2 regions of the Paenibacillus sp. 1A_MP2 genome follow, and region 2 is predicted to be linked to the other one. Evidence: riboswitches for the same ligand, from Rfam matches in the RefSeq annotation. Region 2 holds a riboswitch; the other holds the start of a gene.

Region 1 (4,389 bases), 4.7 Mb from region 2:
TCTCAACGATCTCCAGATTGAGGCCATGTGCATAAGCTTGCAATACCTGACGGGATTCGGGATGCACGGTACGTGACACAATCAGCTGTTTGCGGCGGGTTGCCGCTGCGGCAAGATTGCCTGCTTCTGCGAATGCAGTCGCGCCATCGTACATGCTGGCATTGGCTACAGCCATGCCTGTTAACTCACAGATGTAGGATTGAAACTCGAAAATCGCCTGTAATTCTCCCTGGCTGATCTCGGGTTGATAAGGAGTATAGGCAGTATAAAACTCGGAACGGGAGATGACATGATTAATGACGGAAGGAACGTGGTGATCATAAATGCCTGCACCCAGGAAACTGGCGTGTGTCTCGAAGTTGGCATTGGCTCCCGCTTGCTTTGACATATGACGTGTGAGTGCATATTCATCCAGTTTGGAGGAAACAGGCAGTTCACCCTGATAGCGAATCTCCTGTGGAATGTCATGGAACAGATCCTCAATTGTTTCCACACCGATGGTTGCCAGCATGGCACTCTGATCCTGCTCGGTCATGGGAATATAGCGGTGCTTGCTCATGCTTGATCAGCTCCTTGAGTAGGTGTCTTTGGCGCACGTGTCCGTTTATGAAAAGGGGTCTTCACGACCTCGGCTTTCAGTTTCTTGTCACGAATCTCAATCTCCAGCGGGGTACCCAGTGCAGCATATTTGCTGTCAATCAAGGCCAGCCCCAGATTGCGTTTTAGCGTAGGGGATTGGGTGCCTGTGGTTACTTCACCAATCTGTACGCCTTCGGCGTATATCGGATAATGGGGGCGGGAATACCACGCTCCAGCACTTCGATGCCGACCAGCTTGCGGGCAGGCCCATCATTTTTTTGCTGCAACAAGGCTTCATGTCCGATAAACGGCCCGGCATTCAGCTTCACAAACATGCCAACGCCAGCCTCCAGCGGCGAGATGGTTGCAGACAGCTCCTGTCCATACAGGGGAAGCTTGGCTTCAAAGCGCAGCGTATCCCGGGCACCCAGTCCGGTCGGAACGAGTCCGTAACCTTCTCCCGCCTGCATCAATCCGTTCCAGACCACAGCGGCCTGTTCGGCAGGAACATAGAGCTCAAATCCGTCTTCACCCGTATATCCGGTGCGGGATAACAGTAAAGTAACGCCACATACCTTTGCATTCGGTACAAAACGGAAAGGCTCAATCGAAGACACATCAGTGTCTGTCACCTTTGCGAGAATATCCACAGCAAGTGGGCCTTGCAGGGCAAGCAGCGCCGTTTGTTCGGAATCATTAGTCATCGTTACGCCTGGCGACATGTGCTGCTGCAGCCATGACCAGTCCTTGTCGATGTTGGAGGCATTAACCACCAGCAAATAATGCTGGTCTTTCAGTTTATAGATCAACAGATCATCGACCACGCCGCCATCCGGATAACACATTAACGTGTATTGAGCCTGACCGGGAACGAGTGTTGTTACATCATTGGTCGTCATGTGCTGTAAAAAAGCTTCCGCGTGTTCACCTTGTACGGTGAATTCACCCATGTGGGATACATCAAATAATCCGGCACGTTCTCGTACCGCTTCATGCTCTTTCTGAATTCCGCTGAATTGTACCGGGAGCTCCCAGCCACCAAAATCAATGCATCGTACGCCTTCATACTGCTGATAGAGTGGAAAGAGTGGGGTTCTAAGCAAATCGGACATCCAATCACCTCGTCATGGGCCGTCAACCGGCCGAGTGTCTAACCGTGGATCAATGAATCTGGCATCAACATTTAATTATAAAAGTAAGGTAAGGACGCTATAGGCAGCGCCGCTCTATAACCTGTTTTCGTTTTTTTGGGAAAAGGAAAAGGACAGGCCAAAGAACCGGCATGCCAGAAGCACGCTGTATTCTTAGGCTCTGTCCTTGGTACCTGAGAGTTACCCCGCCGCATGATGCAGCAGGTTTCCCCTTGGGTGATCCTAACGCCCACACAGGGCGAATAGATGCTCTCCAGAGTTGCGTCCCGTAAAAGTCCTTTTGCCTGAGAGATTCACCTCCCGCTTGTCGGTGGTTTACTCCTTCGGCGTTACCGCATGTACACCCTGATTCGGGTGTCAAGGGTAATCTCTCCCTTTACATTCATCCGCGGGTAATGCATAGACCAACAAACATATTTACTACTCTCATTAAAGCCTGAATCGACTATTGATGTCAAGAACGATATCATAGAAATCAACAAAAAATCCGAATGATATTTCAATATGATTCTGTAATGTTCGTATATTTTTAAAGAGCACGCTTACTTTTCTAATATTCACCATTATATGTAGAGAGAGCCCAATGGAGTTACAGGCATATAAGGAAGAAAGTCAAATAAATTGTAAGGTATCTTGACATTTGAATCTAAAATATCATACGCTATGTTTTGGGAAAAAGGTTAAGGTCAAAGAAGCGCATGCACTCATTAATGAAAAGCGAGGCGGATATCGATGAGCGAATTAAAAAGTGATTTCCTGTACAGTGAAGAGCACGAATGGGTGCAGACCGTAGGGAGGATACCGTACGTATTGGCATTACCGAATTCGCGCAGCATCAGCTGGGTGACATTGTGTTTGTAGAATTGCCTGACCTTGAATCGGATGTAAAGGCGGAAGACAGCATTGGAACAATTGAATCCGTCAAAACCGTTTCGGATTTGTTTTCTCCTGTAAGTGGAACAATTGTTGCTGTAAATGAGGCATTGCAGGATTCCCCGGAGCTAGTTAATAACTCTCCATATGAAGAAGGCTGGATGATCGAAATCCGTGTTGAGGGCGATTTGACAGCAGCACTGTCCACATTGATGAATGCGGATGCGTATCGTAAACATACGGAATAAAACTAGGGTTGCATTTTCCGCTGGAGACTGAATTTCAGCCTCAGGCCAAATGCCGTTTAACTTAAAAAGAATGAATCGATTGATTATAGATCCGGATGGTAATCCTGCTAATCCGGAGAATACTTAGGCGCAATTGTCTCACCTGTAACGGGCTGAGCAATTGCGCTTTTTGCCGTTGTTATTAGAGTATTTCAGATTATTTGAATGAAATGAATAACACCCTAACGTGTTTCATCATCAATCCTGAATGAGATAGAAACTGCTCATTAAAATTGAATAAATTTACAATTTTATTTGTCATTAAAATGGGGTAATTCGTGGGTATGATACAGGAAAGGGAATAACAGGTTCCATTCCTTATACAAGGTTCAAAATGGGACAATCCTTCAAATTTAAATCTTGTCATCAACGTTCATGACGGAAGTAGGTTTTCATTTCGTTGTAGAAGATACCGTTTTCATTTACGATATGGTTGTGAAATTAAGATTTATTACAGATTTGTACCTTCGTTCGTCTGGATCATCGTGTCAAAATTCAGTGGAATTAAGGTTTAATATGTTGAGGAGGTTTTTAGTATGAGTTCAGTGGACGCAAAGTCCGGAAAAAGCGGAGGAATACGGGTCGGCGTTCAGAAGTTTGGACGTTTCCTGAGTGGTATGGTTATGCCGAACATGGGTGCATTTATCGCCTGGGGTTTAATTACGGCATTGTTCATTCCAAAAGGATGGTTCCCTAACGCAGATTTTGCATTGTTGGTTGATCCAATGATCAAATATTTGCTGCCGTTACTTATCGGTTACACAGGCGGTACGATGGTACACGGCCAACGTGGTGGTGTAGTCGGTGCGATTATGACCATCGGGGTTATTGTCGGCAGTGACATCCCCATGTTTCTTGGTGCCATGATTGCGGGACCGTTGGGAGCCTGGGTCATTAAGAAATTTGACAAGGCTGTCGATGGCAAAATTAAATCCGGGTTTGAGATGCTCGTTAACAACTTCTCCGCTGGTATTATTGGTGGGATTTTGGCCCTTCTAGCGCTTAAAGGTATCGGGCCTTTCGTTGAAGCGATTAGCAAGGTGTTATCGGCTGGGGTAGAAACCTTGATGAATGCTGGTCTTCTCCCGCTGGTCAACTTGATCATTGAGCCAGGAAAAGTATTATTCCTGAACAATGCCATCAACCATGGGATTCTGACACCGATTGGTACGGATCAGGCAAGAGAACTGGGACAATCCGTATTATTCATGCTTGAATCCAATCCGGGACCTGGACTTGGCATTTTGCTGGCCTACTGCTTCTTTGGTCGGGGATCAGCTAAATCTTCCGCTCCAGGTGCTGTAATTATCCATTTCTTTGGCGGGATTCACGAGATTTATTTCCCTTACATTCTGATGAGACCGATACTGATTCTGGCTGCGATGGCTGGTGGTGTAGCGGGTACATTGACTTTTATGCTGACAGGAGCTGGTTTGGTTTCAGCACCGTCACCGGGTAGTATCATTGCTTACTCTTTGTTAACACCTAAGGGTGGATAT
Region 2 (4,389 bases):
ACTATCTCTTTGATGCCGGAGGGGCAGCTACGATTTTCAATCGGGAGGAACGGGATATCTTCCTATCGGGTTATACGGAGCAGGCAGAACCACTGACGAAGCGTGATATTCGGTTAATGGAAGGATTCATGCTAATCTTTACGTTTGGCTATTTCGCATTTCAGATGGAGAATGAGTCAAGGTACGAATGGATGAAAGAGCGAATGCCTCTTATTTGCAGCAAATTTTGCAGACCCTATGTACACAATGAGAGCATCTTCTATGAGTTATAATTTGTGATTTCTGTTGGGTGGGAAGCGCTATGAATAACATTCATGAAAAAAGAGTTGCTTCGAAGATTCCGTCTGGTGGCTGGAAGCATGCCGGATTGCTACTTGGCGGAGTGGGCATATCCAATCTAGGTGACTTCATATATATTGTGGCGATTAACCTGATGGTGCTGAATATGACACAGTCCCCAGCGGCAGTCGCAGGGTTATGGATTATCTCGCCAATTGCTTCGGTGTGCACGAAGTTATGGTCAGGCAGTCTGATTGATCGTTATGATCAGCGGCAGCTGATGATTGGTGCCGATATGCTGCGGGCATTGTTGGTGGCGATGCTCCCCCTGATTTCCAGCCTATGGATGATGTATACAGTGATGTTTCTGATCAGTATGTCTTCCTCCATATTTGTCCCTTCCTCTCAGGTGTACATTACCCGGCTGGTACCTGCTGAACGGCGCAAGCGCTTCAACTCTTTGCAAGCCTTAATCAGCTCAGGTGCATTTATTACCGGCCCGGCAGTCGCGGGAGTGATGCTGATTTATTTATCTCCGGCTGCAGCCATTTATGCCAATGCGGTTTCCTTTGCTGCTTCTGCTGTGATTCTATTGTTTCTTCCCAAATTGGGCATTGGAGAACAGAATCAAGGGACGGGAAACAGGCTGACACCTCGGTTGATTGCCCAGGATTGGAGGGCTGTACTGAGCTTTAGCCGGAAGTCGAGCTACGTGGTCGGTATATATGCCCTGTTTCAGATCATTCTGGTGGTCGGCATGTCGCTCGATGCCCAGGAAGTGGTGTTTATCCGTCAGGTGATGAACCTGCCTGAATCGCAGTACGGAGCTTTGATGAGTATCACCGGGATTGGTTATTTGGCAGGCTCCATGCTGGTTTGGCTGTTCGCCAAACATGTGCCGATCCGTCACATGATGGGTGGCGGTGTGCTTCTGGTCGCACTGGGTTATTTCCTGTTCGCCCGTTCGTTCTCGTTTGAACTGGCGGCGTTTGCTTTTATTCTGCTCGGTCTGTGCTCGGCACTGGCGAATACGGGCCTGGTTACCTTTTATCAAAATAATATCCCTGTCGGTCTGATGGGCCGAGTGAGCAGTATACTTGGATTGGGGTTAAGCGTGCTGCAGGTGGTTTCCATTTTGGTTGCAGGCGTGGTGGCAGAGCAGTTGTCGCTTCGTATGGTATATACGGTTGTATCTGGAGTGATGGTGCTGGCAGCGTTGGGATTGTGGGTGACGAGCATGTTTCCTTCCCGAAGCAGGTTTTATGATGAACCGGCGAAGCCCAACTCGATGGTGGGGTGACAGGCAGAAATCCGGCAATTCTAGTACAGAATAATGGTTGCCTGAATACCCGAACCGTTCTGTGGATCTTAACATAGATAGTACTAACCACAGATATTGCTCATAGAAAACAAACAAATGTATACGCTTTCTAAATGAAACGCATTAACACATTCATGTGATAAAAGTTTACAAATCGTTGGTTCATCCTGTTTATAAAATGGAAAAAAGTAAATATTCACAAAGAAATCGTTAAGTTTGTTGACACTGATCTTCCGGTCGATTAATCTTAATGAGAAAGTAATAAAAACTTCAATTATCGTTCTGGTACACGATCAGAATGGTTCCATACAAGCGAATGATAGCGAGCGGGAGAGTCCTGGGCATGCCGAGTAAAAAGGCAGCTGTCGGGCACCGAAGGAGCAAGCTGCTACGCACCCGGCGCAGTGGTTAATCTCTCAGGTAAATGTACCATCGTTGGACGCAACTCTGGAGAGTGCGCGATATGCGCCACCCAAGGGGTATATGGTCAAGCAGCACGGTGTGCAGGGGACATTACCTGTGAATACAGGGCATGCATCAATCCGCCGCGCTTCTTATCATGAAACTCTCAGGTATCGAGGACAGAGAGAGGGCCTTAAGGCCTTCTTCTGTCCTTTTCTTATGTCATCATTCAGTAATAAAGGAACATTATGGGTGTAGGTCTGGATGAAAATGACGATTATAAATGGAGGGTTTGCGATGCGTTTTAAAGACGTTTTTTCAATTATTGGTCCGTCCATGACAGGTCCATCAAGTTCACATACGGCTGGAGCAGCAAGATTGGGTCGAATTGCCCGTCAGTGGTTGGGGTGCACGCCTGAACGTGCCCGATTAACGCTGTACGGCTCCTTCGCCGATACGTATCAGGGGCATGGTACGGATCTCGCATTGATCGGTGGCCTGCTTGATTATGTGACGGATGATCCACGGATTCCGGATGCAGAGCAATATGCAGAGGAAGCGGGTATGGAGGTAGAGTTTTTTACAAGTGGTCTGCCTGCTCCTCATCCTAATACGGTCAAAATTGAGTTATGGCACGGAGACCGCGAATGTTCACTAATCGGTGCTTCCATTGGTGGTGGTAGTGTATCGGTACATGCATTGAATGATTTTCGTGTACAGATCAGCGGAGAGTTTCCGACACTTGTGCTGCGCCATTCGGACAAAGCAGGGGTGCTCGCCTCCGTAACCTCCACAATCAGTTCGTCAGGTGTGAACATCGGGTACATGCAAGTGGATCGGAAAGCGCGGGATGGTGAAGCACTGACGGCGATGGAGATGGATGGTGTGCCGAATCCTGAGATGTTAAACCGTCTGCGGTCGCTGGATCATATGCTGGACATTCGCGTGATTGATTTGAAGAGAGGGGTCGAACCGGATGCGGTTTAAACATCTACATGAACTGAATACCATCTGTACAGCAGAGTCCAAAACCATTGCCGAGCTGATGATCGAAGAGCAGGTTCAGGAGACGAATATCCCGAAAGCGGATGTTGTGCGGCAGATGTCGGATTACTATCAGGTGATGAAGGAAGCTGTTCACAAAGGGCTGACAGAAGATACGACATCACGCAGCGGCTTGACTGGCGGAGACGGCAAAAAAATGGCCGAGTACATTCGTAAAGGCGAGACTTGCTCTGGAGATGCATCTGCACTAGCCATGGCGTATGCCCTTTGTGTATCGGAAGTGAACGCATCCATGGGCCGAATCGTAGCGACACCGACAGCCGGTTCCTGTGGTATCATTCCAGGTGTATTTATCAGCTCCCAGGAGCGTTTTGGCTGGAGTGACGAGCATCTGGTGAACGGTCTGTTCTGTGCGGGAGCGATCGGTTATGTCATTGCCAACAATTCATTTATTTCCGGTGCCGAGGGCGGCTGTCAGGCTGAAGTGGGTTCTGCCATCGGCATGGCCGCTGGAGCGATGGTGGAGCTGCGTGGAGGGACGCCGGAGCAAGTGGTTCATGCAGTAGGTCTTGCGTTAAAAAACACATTGGGCCTTATCTGCGATCCCGTCGCAGGCCTCGTGGAAATTCCGTGCATCATCCGTAACGGACTGGGTGCCGTAACCGCGTTGGCTGCGGCCGACATGGCGCTGGCCGGGGTACGAAGTGCCATTCCGTCTGACGAAGTCATTGATGTCATGCTGGAAGTAGGCAGTGCCATGCCAAGCAGGCACCGTGAAACGGCCCAAGGTGGGCTGGCTCAAACACCAACGGGACGGAAAATGATGGAGAAGCTCGCCAAACCGAAGGCGAAGCGTGCAGAGCCTGAAGTTGAAGCAGAGTCTGAGTCCCCTGCTGAAAACAAACCTGAACCTAAGGCATGACAACCATGAACGAACATGAACTGAATTAACTCGGAGTCTGGATCATAAACGTCGATGCTGCTCCCATCTTGATATGAAAGCCGATACGAATTCTTCCTGATGAAGAGGCGTATCGGCTTTTTTGCTGTTCCAACAAAGAAAAAAATAAATAGGTATTGACGTTTATATATCGATTAGATATATTATTAACTGACATATATCAATATGATATATAGAAAAGCTAAATAACGTAATACAACCTAAGGAGATGAATAAGATGAAACGTGTTTTTCAAACGAGTCTTCTGTTTATGAAAAATGGAGCTACGATTGTCGGGTTGATTACGGCCGTATTATTCCAGGTTTTTTTTAATACCATTTGGCTTAGTGGGTATGATCAGGTTAATGCACGGATGACTCAGCTTGCGGTGACCATTGTGAATGAAGATGGGGCCGCGGCTGAGCCTGTAGCGAAGTCTCTT

The links. Region 2 has a riboswitch for glycine ahead of sdaAB (L-serine ammonia-lyase, iron-sulfur-dependent subunit beta). Riboswitches for the same ligand answer to the same signal wherever they lie in the genome.
Region 1: linked by a shared signal. The riboswitch ahead of gcvT (glycine cleavage system aminomethyltransferase GcvT) and the one ahead of sdaAB (L-serine ammonia-lyase, iron-sulfur-dependent subunit beta) in region 2 are both predicted to bind glycine.

What each region holds. Positions count from the first base shown of each region.
Region 1 covers NZ_JBQQCS010000001.1:2,044,928-2,049,316, forward strand. The annotation lists partial or broken gene gcvPA (aminomethyl-transferring glycine dehydrogenase subunit GcvPA) at 1-559, opposite strand, end outside; partial or broken gene gcvT (glycine cleavage system aminomethyltransferase GcvT) at 556-1,691, opposite strand; glycine riboswitch at 1,889-1,989, opposite strand; glycine riboswitch at 1,993-2,116, opposite strand; partial or broken gene gcvH (glycine cleavage system protein GcvH) at 2,463-2,851, shown strand; gene ACTWJ7_RS10135 (PTS mannitol transporter subunit IICB) at 3,427-4,389, shown strand, end outside.
Region 2 covers NZ_JBQQCS010000001.1:6,755,513-6,759,901, reverse strand. The annotation lists gene ACTWJ7_RS33180 (phosphotransferase enzyme family protein) at 1-272, shown strand, start outside; gene ACTWJ7_RS33175 (MFS transporter) at 302-1,579, shown strand; glycine riboswitch at 1,918-2,041, shown strand; glycine riboswitch at 2,046-2,187, shown strand; gene sdaAB (L-serine ammonia-lyase, iron-sulfur-dependent subunit beta) at 2,300-2,989, shown strand; gene sdaAA (L-serine ammonia-lyase, iron-sulfur-dependent, subunit alpha) at 2,979-3,929, shown strand; gene ACTWJ7_RS33160 (YhgE/Pip domain-containing protein) at 4,186-4,389, shown strand, end outside.